Immundisolibacter sp.: one gene and its partner. The protein of the gene in region 2 binds, or shares a complex with, the protein of the main gene of each other region. Links are inferred from orthologs where the notes say so. Each region holds a gene or a part of one and is shown on either strand. Other genes may lie near its edges. The genes, in order: dapF and H5U26_RS12455.

Region 1 (6,222 bases), on a different replicon or contig from region 2:
CTTGGAGAACCTGTTGCCAGCGCCCCCTGCGCCTGTCGACTGGCAGGCGACCCTGGCGGCGCGCTGGCAGGTTTTGCCCGGCAAGCGGCGCGCGCTGGTGCCGATCGCCCACCCGCAGCGCCTGGACCTGGACGACCTGCAGGGCATCGACCGCGCCAAGGCGGCGCTGGATCGCAACACGCGCCAGTTCCTGGCCGGCGCGCCGGCCAATGACGCGCTGCTGTGGGGCAGTCGCGGCACCGGCAAGTCCTCGCTGGTCAAGGCGCTGCTGACGCGCCATGCGGCCGCGGGTCTGCGCCTGATCGAGGTCGACAAGGACCACCTGATCGACCTGCCGGACATCGCCGCCGCGACCGCCGGCCTGCCCTATCGCTTCGTCGTGTTCTGCGACGACCTGTCGTTTGGCAGTGACGAGCCGGCCTACAAGGCGCTCAAGGTGGCCCTCGACGGCTCGGTCAGTGGTGGACGCGAGCACCTGCTGATCTATGCCACCTCCAACCGCCGCCACCTGTTGCCCGAATATCAGGAAGAAAACGCCCTGACGCGCCACGTCGGCGAGGAGATCCATTTCGCCGAAGCGGTGGAGGAGAAAATCGCCCTGTCCGAGCGCTTCGGCCTGTGGCTGGCCTTTCACGCCTTCGACCAGGATCGCTATCTGGGCATTGCCCAGCACTGGCTGGAGCAACTGGGCTGCCGGGCACCGATCGAACAGTGGCGCGAGGAGGCCCTGCGCTGGGCGCTGAGCCGCGGCAGCCGCAGCGGGCGCAGCGCCTACCAGTTCGCCCGCGACTACGCCGGCCGGCTGGCGTTGGAGGCCGCGCCGTGAGCGCCGGGCTACGCTTCACGAAAATGCACGGCCTGGGCAATGACTTCGTGGTCATCGACGGCGTGCGCCAGGCGGTGGCCCTGAGCACGGCGCAGATTCGCGCGCTGGCGGACCGGCATTTCGGCGTCGGTTGCGACCAGGTGCTGCTGCTGGAAGCGCCGCGGCGCGCCGAGGCCGATTTCACCTACCGCATCTTCAACGCCGACGGCGGCGAGGTGGAGCACTGCGGCAACGGCGCCCGCTGCGCGGCGCGCTTCGTGCACGAACAGGGGCTGAGCGACAAAACGACGTTGAGCTTCGACACCCTGGGCGGCCCGGTGCACCCGCGCCTGCTCGGCGACGGCCAGGTCGAGGTGGAGATGGGCGTGCCCTGCTTCGAACCGGCGCGCATCCCGTTCGAGGCGCCCGCCGAGGCGCTCGATTACCCGCTGCAGGTGGCCGACCAGACGCTGACCATCGCAGCGCTGGCCATCGGCAACCCGCACGCCGTGCTGCGCGTGCCGGACGTGGACAGCGCGCCGGTCGGCACGCTCGGGCCGCTGATCGAGGCGCACGCCAGCTTTCCGCGCCGCGTCAACGTCGGCTTCCTGCAGGTCGTCGATCGCCGCGAGGGCCGGCTGCGCGTGTACGAGCGCGGCGCCGGCGAGACGCTGGCCTGCGGCACCGGCGCCTGCGCGGCGTTCGTCGCGGGCGTGCGCTGGGGCCTGTTCGATGCGCAGGCTCGCCTGCATCTGCCCGGCGGGGTGCTGGAGCTGGCCTGGGCCGGTCCGGGCACGCCGGTTTTCCTCACTGGCCCCGCTGTCACCGTGTTCGAGGGCACACTCGCCGCATGAAAAAATCCATCGCCAAACCCGCCGCCGACGCCGATCAGGTCGCCGCCTACCTGCTGCTGAACCCGGATTTCCTGGAAAGCCACCCGCAGGTGTTCGAGGCGCTGGACGTGCCCCACCCCACCGGCGGCGCCGTATCGCTGGTGGAGCGCCAGGTGGCGGTGCTGCGCGAGCGCAACCGGGCACTGACGGCGCGCCTGGATGCCGTCATCGAGGCCGCCCACCGGCACGACGACCAGTACCGCAAGCTGTTCGAGCTGGCGATCGCCCTGGCCGCCTGCCGCGACATCGCGGCGCTGCTGCATGCCCTGGCCACACACCTGCGGCGCGACTTCGGCACCGACGCGCTGCGCGTGCTGGCGCATACCGCCCCGGCGAGCGGTACGCCGCTTCTGGTCAGCGCGTTCGACCCCGCCCCTTTCACCGCGGACATCGAGCGCAGCAAGCCGCGCTGCCTGCCGCAGTCCGAGCTGCCCATCGTGCAGCCGTACCTGGACGCGCAGACCGTCTCGGCGGCCATCCTGCCGCTGGCCGCCGGAGCGGCTCCGGCCCTGCTGCTGCTCGGTTCCCATGATTCGGAGCGCTTCAGCCCGGAGCTGGGCACCCTGCTGCTGGAACGCCTGGCGCAGCTCACGGGCGCGCACTGGCACCGCCTGTCGGGCGCGTGAAGGCGGTCCCGAGCGTCGATGAGTTTCTGAGCGCGCTGGCCCTGCAGCGCCGGGCAAGTCCGCACACACTCAGCGCCTACCGGCGCGACCTGCTGCGCTGCGAAGGGCTGCTGCCGGCGCTGGGTGCCACTAGCCTTGCTGGCCTCACGCCGCCCCAGGTGCGCCGCCTGATCGGCATGCTGGCGCGCGAGGGCCTGGCCGGGCGCAGCATCGCCCGCCTGTTGGCGGCGCTGCGGGCGTATTACCGGCCGCTGCTGGACGCCGGCTGCCTGCCGGCCGATCCGACCGCCGGCATTGCGGCGCCCAAAAGCCCGCGCCGCCTGCCGGCAACGCTGGACGCCGACCATCTGGCGCGCCTGCTCGACTTTGCCGGCGAGGACCCGCTGGCCCGTCGCGACCGGGCGCTGTTCGAGCTGCTGTACTCGTCCGGCCTGCGCCTGGCCGAGGTGGTGGCGCTGGACCGGGCGGATCTCGATCTTGCCGACGCCAGCGCGCGGGTCACCGGCAAGGGCAGCAAGACGCGCATCGTGCCGGTCGGCAGCCGGGCGCGGGACGCCCTGAGCGACTGGCTCACCCTGCGCGCGACCCTGGCCGCAGACTGTCCGGCGCTGTTCGTCAGCCGCCACGGCGCACGCCTGTCGCCGCGGACCGTCCAGCAGCGCCTGCGTTACTGGGCCGACCGCCAGGGTATCGACCGGCGGGTGTACCCGCACCTGCTGCGCCACTCCTGCGCCAGCCATCTGCTGGAATCGTCCGGCGACCTGCGCGCGGTGCAGGAACTGCTGGGCCACGCCAGCCTGGCGACCACACAGATTTATACGCACGTGGATTTTCAGTACCTGGCGCGCGTGTACGACGCGGCGCACCCGCGGGCCCGCCGCAAAGCCCCCTGACCGGGTGCGGCGCCCTGTAGGAAATGGCACTCGGTGGGAGCGGCGCCCCCGCCGCGAATCTGTCACAGGTTCGGCCCGGGGGCGGGCCTCCAACGGGGGTTTTTCCAGTGAAGATTCGGCCCGAGGCGGGCCTCCCACAGCACTTGGCTTGAGGGTGGGAGCGGCGCCCCGCCGCGAAGCTGCCGCAGATTCGGCCCGAGGGCGGGCCTCCCACGGGTCAGGAAACCCGGCTCTGGTCGTTTGCCGACAGCTGGCCTGAGAAGGCCGCCAGCGCACTGCTGTTGGTGATGCGCACCAGACGACCGTCGACATGCACCAGCCCATCGCGCTGCAGCTTGCCGAAGGCACGGCTTACCGTTTCGGCCGCCAGGCGCAAATACGCGGCGATGTCCTGGCGTGACATGGGCAGGTTGAATTCGGTCGCCGAGAAGCCGCGCTGGGCGTAGCGCTGCGACAGATCGAGCAGCAGCAGCGCCAGGCGTCGCTCCGGCGAATGGTCGCCCAGGGTCAGCAGCTGTTGCTCCTTGCCGGCGATCTCGCGGCTCATCAGGCGCATCAGTTGATGCTGCAGGGCCGGCACGCGGGCCGCCGCGTGTTCCAGCAGATCGAACGGCACCTCGCACACGCCGGCCAGCTGCAGGGCCTGGGCGGTGACTTGATGCCGGTGCTCGATCATGCCGTCCAGGCCAATCACCTCGCCGGGCAGGTGAAAGCCGATGATCTGCTCGCTGCCGTCCGCACCCAGGATGTAGGTCTTGACCGCGCCACTGCGCGGCACGTAGATGGCCCGGAATGGCTCGTCGGCCCGAAACAGTATCCTGCCCCGAGTGAACGGGCGGGTGCGGGATACGATGCGCTCCAGCTCGGCCACATCGGCATCACTCATGCCGTAGGGCAGGCAAAGGTCATGCAGATTGCAGGTGCTGCAGGCAGCCTTGAGGCCACTGAGCGTGACGACGTTTGCCGCGGGGGAGTCGGCTGTCATGCGGTCCAGCGTGATGTGGGAAAACGTGTGTGAAACCTATCACAAACAGTGTTCATGGTCGTTTGTGGTGCGCAGCGTCTCAGGCCAGAAAGTGCCGCACGCCCTCCAGCATCATGTTCACCGAGACCAGGTTCAGCAGCAGGCCGGTCAACTTTTCCAGGGCGTTGAGGCCGCGCGGCCCAAGTGACTGGGCGATGCGTCGCCCCGGCAGAAACGTGACCAGGGTGACCAGCATGGCCCCCAGCAGGCCCAGCGCGAGCAGCCCCAGCGGCACCTGCTGCTGGGTCCGCAGCAGGATGACGGTGGCGATGGCCGCCGGCCCGGCAATCGCCGGCACGGCGATCGGCACCAGCAATGGGTCGGCTGCGTAGCCGTCCTGGAAGGCGCCCTGCGGGCCGCCGTAAATCATGCGCAGCGACAGCAGAAACAGGATCACCCCGCCGCCGATGTGCAGCGCCGGCTCGGTGATGCCGAAGGCACGCAGCAGGCCCGCGCCGCCCCAGCCGAGCAGCAGCAGCACGCCGAACGCGAACAGGGACTCGCGCAGCACGGCGCGCCGGTAGGCGGCAGCGTCGAGCCGCCCCAGGGCCGCCAGCACCAGTGGCAGGTTGCCGAACGGGTCGGTGACCAGCACCAGCAGCAGGATCTGTTCCGGCAGGCTCACGGCGGCTCGGCCAGCGCCGGCCAGTGCGCGGCCGGATCCTGGCGGTAGAACAGCGCCAGTTGCGCGTAGACGGCCGGGTAGCCGCGCTGCAGGCCGGGCGGATCGTCAAAGAACATCTCGCTCGCCACGGCGAAGAACTCGGCCGGTGACTGGGCGGCATACGGGTCGAGCACGGTGCGCAGGTGGCGCAGCGCACGCCGACCGAGGTGTCGGTAGGCGGCGGAAAAGGCGGCTGTCCAGGCGGCCGGATCCATGCCCGGGTGCAGGGGCGGATGGCCATTGGTGTCGCCATCGAGCTGGTCGAGCTTGTGCGCGCATTCGTGAATGACGACGTTGTGGCCGTGGCCCTGCCCGCCGGCCGCGACCTCGGCCAGGGACAGGATCAGCGGCCCGGCGGCCCAGGACTCGCCGCTGCGCCAGTCCTCGACCTGGTGCACCACGCCGGCTTCGTCCACCTCCTCGAAGCGGCTGCGAAACTCGTCCGGGTACAGCACCAGCGCATGCCAGCCGCGGTACCAGTCAAGGCCCAGATTCAGCACCGGCAGCGCCGCCTGCAGGGCGATGGCCAGCGCCTGTGGGCGGTCGATGGTGGCCTGGTCAACCGGCTCCAGAACCTTGGCCGCCAGAAAGTCGAGCGCAAGCTGCTGCAGCCGCTGCCGATCGGCCTGCGGCCAGTGGGCCAGCACCGGCACGCGGGCGAAGGCGGCAGGCCAGTCCTGCGCCACCTCCAGTGCCGGTGCCCTGCGGCGCCCGGCCAGCCAATCGCGCCAGCGCGCGAGCATGCGCGCCCTGCGGCCCTAGCCGGCCAATGCGGCCAGTTTGGCGGCCAGCTCGGCGTCGCTGTCGTGGCCGGCCTCGCCCCAGAACACGCTCAGTTCGCGCCTGCCGACCGCCGGATGGGTGACGCAGGCCAGCATCACGCGCGCCAGATCGGCGCGGGCAATCTGGTAGCGCATCTGCAGCGGCCAGTCTTGGGCTGTGATGGTCAGCGCGTGGGCACCGCCGGGTTTGTCGTTCAGGATGCCGGCGCGCACGATGGTCCAGTCCAGGCCGCTTTTTTTCAGGTACTCGCCCTTGTCCAGCGAGTGGTCGCGCAGGCCCGGCTTGACCCGGTTCAGGATCGCCATGGCGGTGGAGGGTTCCGTCAGGCCAATCGTCGACAGCAGCACCAGCCGGCCCTTGAAGCCGCGCTGCTTGCACGCTTCCACGGTGTTGACCAGGCCGCCGTACATGACGGCGCGGATTTTTTCGCGGCTGGCGAACATGCCGCGCCCGGCGATGCCGCCGGTGATGTCCACCGTGAACACGATGCCGGCCCAGTCCGGATCGATGGCCTGCGCCAGCGTCTCCGGGCGC
Region 2 (6,187 bases):
TGCCCGTCGGGCCAGCCGGCCCAATGCCAACAGCAGCGTCGGATCGCCCGCATGCGCTGCCAGCCAGCGTTCCGCCACCGACAGCTGGCGCTGCGGGTCATCGCCCGCGTAGCGTCCGAAGGCATCGACCGCTGCCGGTTGCCAGTCGTCGAGCAGCAGCTGGCCAAGCACTTCCTGTGCGGCATCGTGCCGGCCGACCCGGCACAGCGCCTGTGCGTAGGCGAGCTGCGCCCGGCCGTCACGGCGCAGGCGCCGGCTCAGTTGCGGCCACAGCAGGTCTGGCACTTCGCTGTCGGCGAGGCGCGCGCAGGCGATGTCGACTTCCTGGCGAGCTGCTTCGGCGGCGTCGATGACGCCAGCGCGTCGCAGGCGCGGCAGCAGATCGTGCAGGGTCTGCCAGTCATGACGCTGGCGCGCCAGATGCGCCTGGAGCTGCAGCAGGCGCGGACTGTCGTGATCGGGCAGGTCCTTGAGCGTGGCCGCCGCGGCGGTGGTGTCGCCCGCATCGAGCTGGGCCTGTGCCTGCAGATGCGCGATGGCCAGTCGGGCGTGGGGTGCTGCCGCCCGGGCGGCGGCGAACTCGCGCTCGCGGCCGGCTGCATCCGCGCGCAGCCTTGCCAGATGAGCCAGCGCCAGGGCGTGCAGGACCGGCGCTGCTGCCGCGCGCCGGCTGCGCTGAAGCAGTTTTTGCGCTTGCGGGTAACGGCCTTCGAGCAACGCGAGGACACCCGCCGCGAGGTCCGCTTCGGACTGCTCACGGCGGCGCAGCTGGCGTCCGAGTCGCCGCCGCAGCAAGGCCTGGCGGGTCCGGTAGGCGGTGCCCAGCAGCCAGTGCAGAAGGCCGAACAGCAACAGCGCGAGGACCAGCGCCAGCAGCAGGCTGCGAATCTCGATCCGCCAATCCCCCCACGCCAGCAGCAGGTATCCCGGTTGCCCGGCCACCACGCTGGCCGCCAGCACGCCGGCCGCGGCCGCCAGCAGCAGCCACAGCAGGCGCCTCATGGCATGCGGTCCGTGCTCACGGCGCGGCGCAGCGCTTCGAGTTGCTCATCGAGGCCGGACAGATCCGGCAGCGGCGGGCGAAGGTCGATGCCGGCCAGACGGGTCAGCGAGGCCAGGGCTTCGGCGGTGGCCGGCTGGCTGGTGTCCAGATACGCGTCGGCCCAGCTGCGCAGGTCGGCCAGTTCTGACTGCAGGGCGAGGCTATCGCGCCGGTGCAGGGCGAAGTCGGCGGCGGTCAGCTTCAAGGCCAGTTGCTGTCGCAGATACGCATGTTCCTGCGGTCGCAGCAGCGGTTGCACTGGCGTGCCGACGCGCTGTACCACGATGATGTCCCCCAGCTGATTCCAGACCTGCTGCACCGTGCCGCGCCAGCCGGACGGGGCGGCTGCGACAGCCGTCGTGCCCGGTTCCCGCAGGGCGGCGGTGCGCAGGGCGGCGGCAACCTGCGCCAGTTCCTGGCCAAGCGCGTTCACGTCCGGCACCTGCACCTTCTCCAATGCGGCGCGGGCACTGGAGATCGCCCGGCGCAGGTCGTCGCTGTGGGGGACAGCCTCCAGACTGGCACTGGCCAGGCCAAGTGCCAGTGCGGCTCGCCCAGGGTCGTAATCCATCCCAGCCGAGCGTTGTGCACCGCGCAGCAGATACGCCACTTCCGCCAGCGACCATTCGGCGAGCTGCGCCGGACCCAGCCGGTCCAGGCGCCTTGCCAGGTCGCGGCTGCGGGCTTCGAGGGTGGCAACGTCGTCGTTCACGGTGGCCTGCCAGGCGTCGAGTGCATCCAGGCGCCGCGCCAGTTCGCTCTGATTTGCAGCCTGTTCGGCCAGTTGTGCCCGCAGCGGCAGCCAGATGCGCAACCACACGCCCGCGCCGGCGAGGACCAGCGCCACGAGCACCAACACGGCGCCCAGCAGCCGCGGAACACGCGATCGCCCCCCGGGCCGACCGACTTTTGCGCCCGCCGCCGCAGGTGGGTCCGCCGCGGTCGGCGACCCGGCCGGTTCTGCCGTTGAATCAGGCACGCTGGGACTGCGGGTGTGCGAGCGGCGGCGCCGGCACCCGGCACGCCAATTCCTCCAGCGCCAGGCGGTAGACCTCGCGTTTGAAGTTGACGATCTGCGTCAGCGGGGCCCAGTAATCGACCCAGCGCCAGGCATCGAACTCCGGGGTGCCATCGGCGTCGAGGCGGATGCGCTCCTCGCCCGCGGTCAGGCGCAGCAGGTACCACAGCTGTTTCTGGCCGATGCACGGCGGCCGGTCGCGCCGCACATAGCGGCGCGGGATCATGTAACGCAGCCAGCCCTGGGTGGCGCCCAGCAGTTCCACGTCCTCACAGGTCAGGCCGACCTCTTCCCGCAGCTCGCGATACAGCGCCTGTTCGGGCGACTCTCGGTGCTTGATGCCGCCCTGGGGGAACTGCCACGCGTTCTGGCCGATGCGCCGGCCCCAGAACACGAGGCCAGCGTCGTTGACCAGGATGATGCCGACGTTTGCCCGGAAGCCTTCCGCATCGATCATGGCGCGATCCTTCTGCTATTGCGTACGCTGCCGGCAAGGGCCGAAGCCTTGGCACGGCACTGTAAACTTGCGGTCGATGTTAGCACGCAGCCCTACCTGGAACGGCCCCGAATGGCCCGCACGCTTGCCCTGTTCGATCTGGACAACACCTTGCTGACCGACGATAGCGACTACCTGTGGGGGCGCTATCTGTCCGACGCCGGCTTGGTCGACGGCCCCGCCTACGAGGCCCAGAACGCGCGCTATTACGCCCTGTACAAGGCCGGCGACCTGGACATCCACGAATTTCTGGCCTTTGCGCTGCGCCCGTTGCGGGAGCTGCCCCTGGCGCGCCTGCTCGAGCTGCGCGAGCGTTTCGTGGCCGAGTGGATCGTCCCGCGGGTGGCGCCGGGGGCGAGGGCCCTGATCGAGCGCCACCGCCGCGATGGCCACATGCCGGTCATCATTACGGCCACTAACCGTTTCGTGACCGGGCCGATCGCCGGCCTGCTGGGCGTGCCGGCGTTGATCGCCACCGAGCCGGAGCGTGACGCGGAAGGTTTCACCGGGCGCGCGCTGGACCCGCCCTGTTTTCAGGCCGGCAAGGTGGCTCGCCTCAAGGCCTGGCAAAGCCGCTATGGCTACGCCGGTGCGTACACCTATTTCTATAGCGATTCCCACAACGATCTGCCGCTGCTGGAGCAGGTGGATGTGCCGGTCGTGGTGGATGCGGACCCGCAACTGACGGCGATTGCCGCCGCCCGTGGCTGGTCGCAGATCAGCCTGCGCGGGGTGCCCTGAGCGTGCTGCGCGGCAGCCGGGCCGGCGCCGCTGGGGGTCTGCTATCATCGTCGCCGCTCGTGGGTGATCCGCCGTGGTGTTCAGGCACACGGCAATGCCCCACGAACATGCAACGCCCCGCACCCGCCGGGGCGTTTTGTTAACCGTCCGCGCCTGGGCTTAACTTACGTTGCGCTACTCCAATTCAGCGGTTTTTCGACGGGCGTGCACGGCCGTCGTCGGGCTTTATGCAGTGCTCCTGAGCGTGGCCGGGCAGGCGGCGGTGAGCCAGCCGAGCGATGCCCAGTGCGGCAGCGCATTCGAGTTCATCGGTCCCGATCCGGCGGTGGCGGCGCGGGCCAAGGCGAGCGGTCAGCCGATCTACGTGGTAGCCGACTCGTCGGAAGCCCAGCCCTCGGGGGATATTTTGCTCAGCGGCCAGGCGGCCATCGTCAAGGGCGATCGTCAGCTCAACGCCGACGAGGTCACGTTCAACCGCGACAGCCAGGCGGCGGTGGCCACCGGCGCGGTGGTGTTCGGCGACAGCCGCATGATGCTCGAGGGCAGCAGCCTGTCCTACAACATCGACGCCGACCAGGGCACCATCGAGAACGCCAGCTATGCGCTGCGCGAGAAGCGGGCGCGGGGTCGCGCCACGCGCATCATTCGCCGCGATGCCAGCCGGCATACGCTGGAAGGCGCTTTCTACACCACCTGTCCGCCGGGCAAGCGCGACTGGGCGGTGCGCTCGACCAAGGTCGATCTGGATTTTGACGCCGGCAAAGGCTCGGCGCGCAACGTGGTGCTGGACTTCAAGGGCATACCGATCCTGTACAGCCCGTATTTCAGCTTTCCGCTCTCCGACAAGCGCAAGTCGGGTTTCCTGGCGCCAAGCGCCGGCAATTCCGACGAAATCGGTTTCGAGCTGCGGGCGCCGTACTACCTGAACCTGGCGCCCAACTACGACGCCACCATCACCCCCCGCTACATGAGCAAGCGCGGGTTGATGATGGAGGGGCTGGGGCGCTACCTGTTCACTGACGTGCAGGGCGAGATCGGCGGCAGTTTCCTGCCGTCCGACAAGGTTGCCGACCGCAACCGCAACGCCCTGTTCATGTCCCAGTCAGGCGCCTTCACGCCGCGCTGGACGCATTACCTCACCTACAACAGCGTGTCCGATGACGCCTATTTCGAGGACTTCGGTAACGGCATCAGCGATGTAAGCACCACCCACTTGCAGCGCCTGGCAAACACCACCTACAACGGTGACAACTGGCGTGTCATGGGGCAGGTCGAGACCTATCAGACCCTCAGCGGCACGCGGCCGTACCGGCGCCTGCCGCAGCTGATGTTCAACACATCCGGCTTCACGTTCGGTGGCCTGAATTACGCACTGGACAGCGAGTACACCGCCTACGACCACCCGGACCTGGTCGATGGCACGCGCCTGGACCTGTATCCCAGCATCAGCCTGCCGTGGGAGCGGGCGGCGTTTCGGATCGAGCCACGGGTCGGCTTTCGCTACACGCAGTACCAGCTGAACGACCAGTTGCCGGGGCTGGACGATGCGCCGAGCCGCTCGGTGCCGATCCTCAGCCTGGACAGCGGGCTGTTTTTCGAGCGTGACCTCGACCTGTGGGGCGTGAGCGCGCAGCAGACGCTCGAACCGCGGCTGTTCTATCTGTACATCCCGCAGCGGGACCAGGACGACATTCCCGTGTTCGACACCGGCGATACGGATTTCAGCTTCCAGTCGCTGTTTCGTACCAACCGCTTTTCTGGCCCGGATCGCCAGGGCGATGCCAACCAGGTCACGGCGGCCGTCACCAGCCGTTTCCTGAGCGGGACCAGCGGGGTCGAGATGCTGCGCGCGAGCCTCGGCCAGATTCGCTACCTGCGGGATCGCCAGGTCAGCCTGCGCCCGGGCCCAGCGCTGGACAGCCGCGAGTCGGCCATCGTCGGCGAGCTATGGGCGCGCCTGACACGCGCATTGACGGCCAGCGGTGATCTGGAATGGGATCCGGACAGCGGCAGCACGCAGCGTTCCGTGTTTGGCCTGCATTACCGGGGCACGGGCGGCACGCTGCTGAATGCGTCCTATCGCATGCGCCGGGAGCTGCCCAACTTGTCTGCGCCGGGTCTCACCGACAGCCTGGAACAGATCGACCTGTCGGGCGTCGTCCCGCTGGGCCGAAACTGGCAGCTGGTGGGCCGGTCTTACTACTCGCTGCCGGAGTCCAAGATCATCGAGAGCTTCGTCGGTCTGGGTTATGAGAGTTGCTGCTGGGGCGCGCGGGTGGTTACCCGGCGCTACATCCGCAACCTCAGCGGCGAGACCACCAGCGCCATCATGTTCGAGCTCGAACTGAAGGGACTGACCAACATCGGCAACAAAGTGGAAAACCTGCTCACCGAAGGCGTGTTCGGCTACGACCGCAACGCCTACGGCTTCTGATTGCGATCCTGCGGACAAGGCACCCTGACGTGAAACGATTGCTCGCCGTGCTGTGCGCCGTTGTGTTGCCGTGGGCGGCACCGGCGGCCAACCTTGACCGCGTCGTGGCGGTCGTCAACAAGGACGTGATCGTTCAGAGCGAACTCGAGCGCGAGGTGCAGCGCATCCTGGCGGATTTGCGCAGCCGGGGCACGGCCACGCCGCCGCGACGGGAGTTCGAGCGGCAGGTGCTCGAGCACCTGGTAGTGCGGCGCTTGCAGATGCAGCTGGCCGACCAGGCCGGCATCAACATCGGCGACGACGAACTGAATTTCACGCTGCAGAACATCGCCGCCCGCAACAATCTGTCGCTGGCCCAGATGCGCGAGGCAGTCGTCGCCGACGGCGGCAGCTTCGAGGATTTTCGTGAGCAGATCCGCAGCGAGATGCGCATCACCCAGCTGCGCCAGAAGGAAG

Evidence for each region.
Region 1: the proteins of H5U26_RS12455 (region 2) and dapF are in contact, whole or in part, in a solved structure (PDB 5YGU), measured with the Escherichia coli proteins. The link is inferred for Immundisolibacter sp. from one-to-one orthologs.

Annotation. Positions count from the first base shown.
Region 1 is NZ_JACIZD010000027.1:630-6,851, forward strand. Bases 1-2,754 are described here. They hold dapF (diaminopimelate epimerase), read left to right. Parts: upstream 1-849; coding sequence 850-1,659; downstream 1,660-2,754. Other genes in these bases: H5U26_RS14810 (ATP-binding protein), read left to right, coding at 1-826; H5U26_RS14820 (DUF484 family protein), read left to right, coding at 1,656-2,324; H5U26_RS14825 (tyrosine recombinase XerC), read left to right, coding at 2,321-2,754. Outside these bases: more of H5U26_RS14825, read left to right, coding at 2,755-3,217; fumarate/nitrate reduction transcriptional regulator Fnr, read right to left, coding at 3,435-4,202; H5U26_RS14835 (MarC family protein), read right to left, coding at 4,282-4,866; H5U26_RS14840 (M90 family metallopeptidase), read right to left, coding at 4,863-5,648; H5U26_RS14845 (NAD(P)H-binding protein), read right to left, coding at 5,664-6,222. UniProt on the Escherichia coli protein: Involved in the succinylase branch of the L-lysine biosynthesis and in the biosynthesis of the pentapeptide incorporated in the peptidoglycan moiety. Catalyzes the stereoinversion of LL-2,6-diaminopimelate (L,L-DAP) to meso-diaminopimelate (meso-DAP).
Region 2 is NZ_JACIZD010000014.1:34,442-40,628, forward strand. The notes cover bases 766-3,484. They hold H5U26_RS12455 (RNA pyrophosphohydrolase), read right to left. Parts: upstream 2,518-3,484; coding sequence 2,014-2,517; downstream 766-2,013. Other genes in these bases: H5U26_RS12445 (heme biosynthesis HemY N-terminal domain-containing protein), read right to left, coding at 766-1,002; H5U26_RS12450 (uroporphyrinogen-III C-methyltransferase), read right to left, coding at 999-1,889; H5U26_RS12460 (HAD family hydrolase), read left to right, coding at 2,629-3,297. Outside these bases: more of H5U26_RS12445, read right to left, coding at 1-765; LPS assembly protein LptD, read left to right, coding at 3,530-5,731; H5U26_RS12470 (peptidylprolyl isomerase), read left to right, coding at 5,761-6,187. UniProt on the Escherichia coli protein: Master regulator of 5'-end-dependent mRNA decay.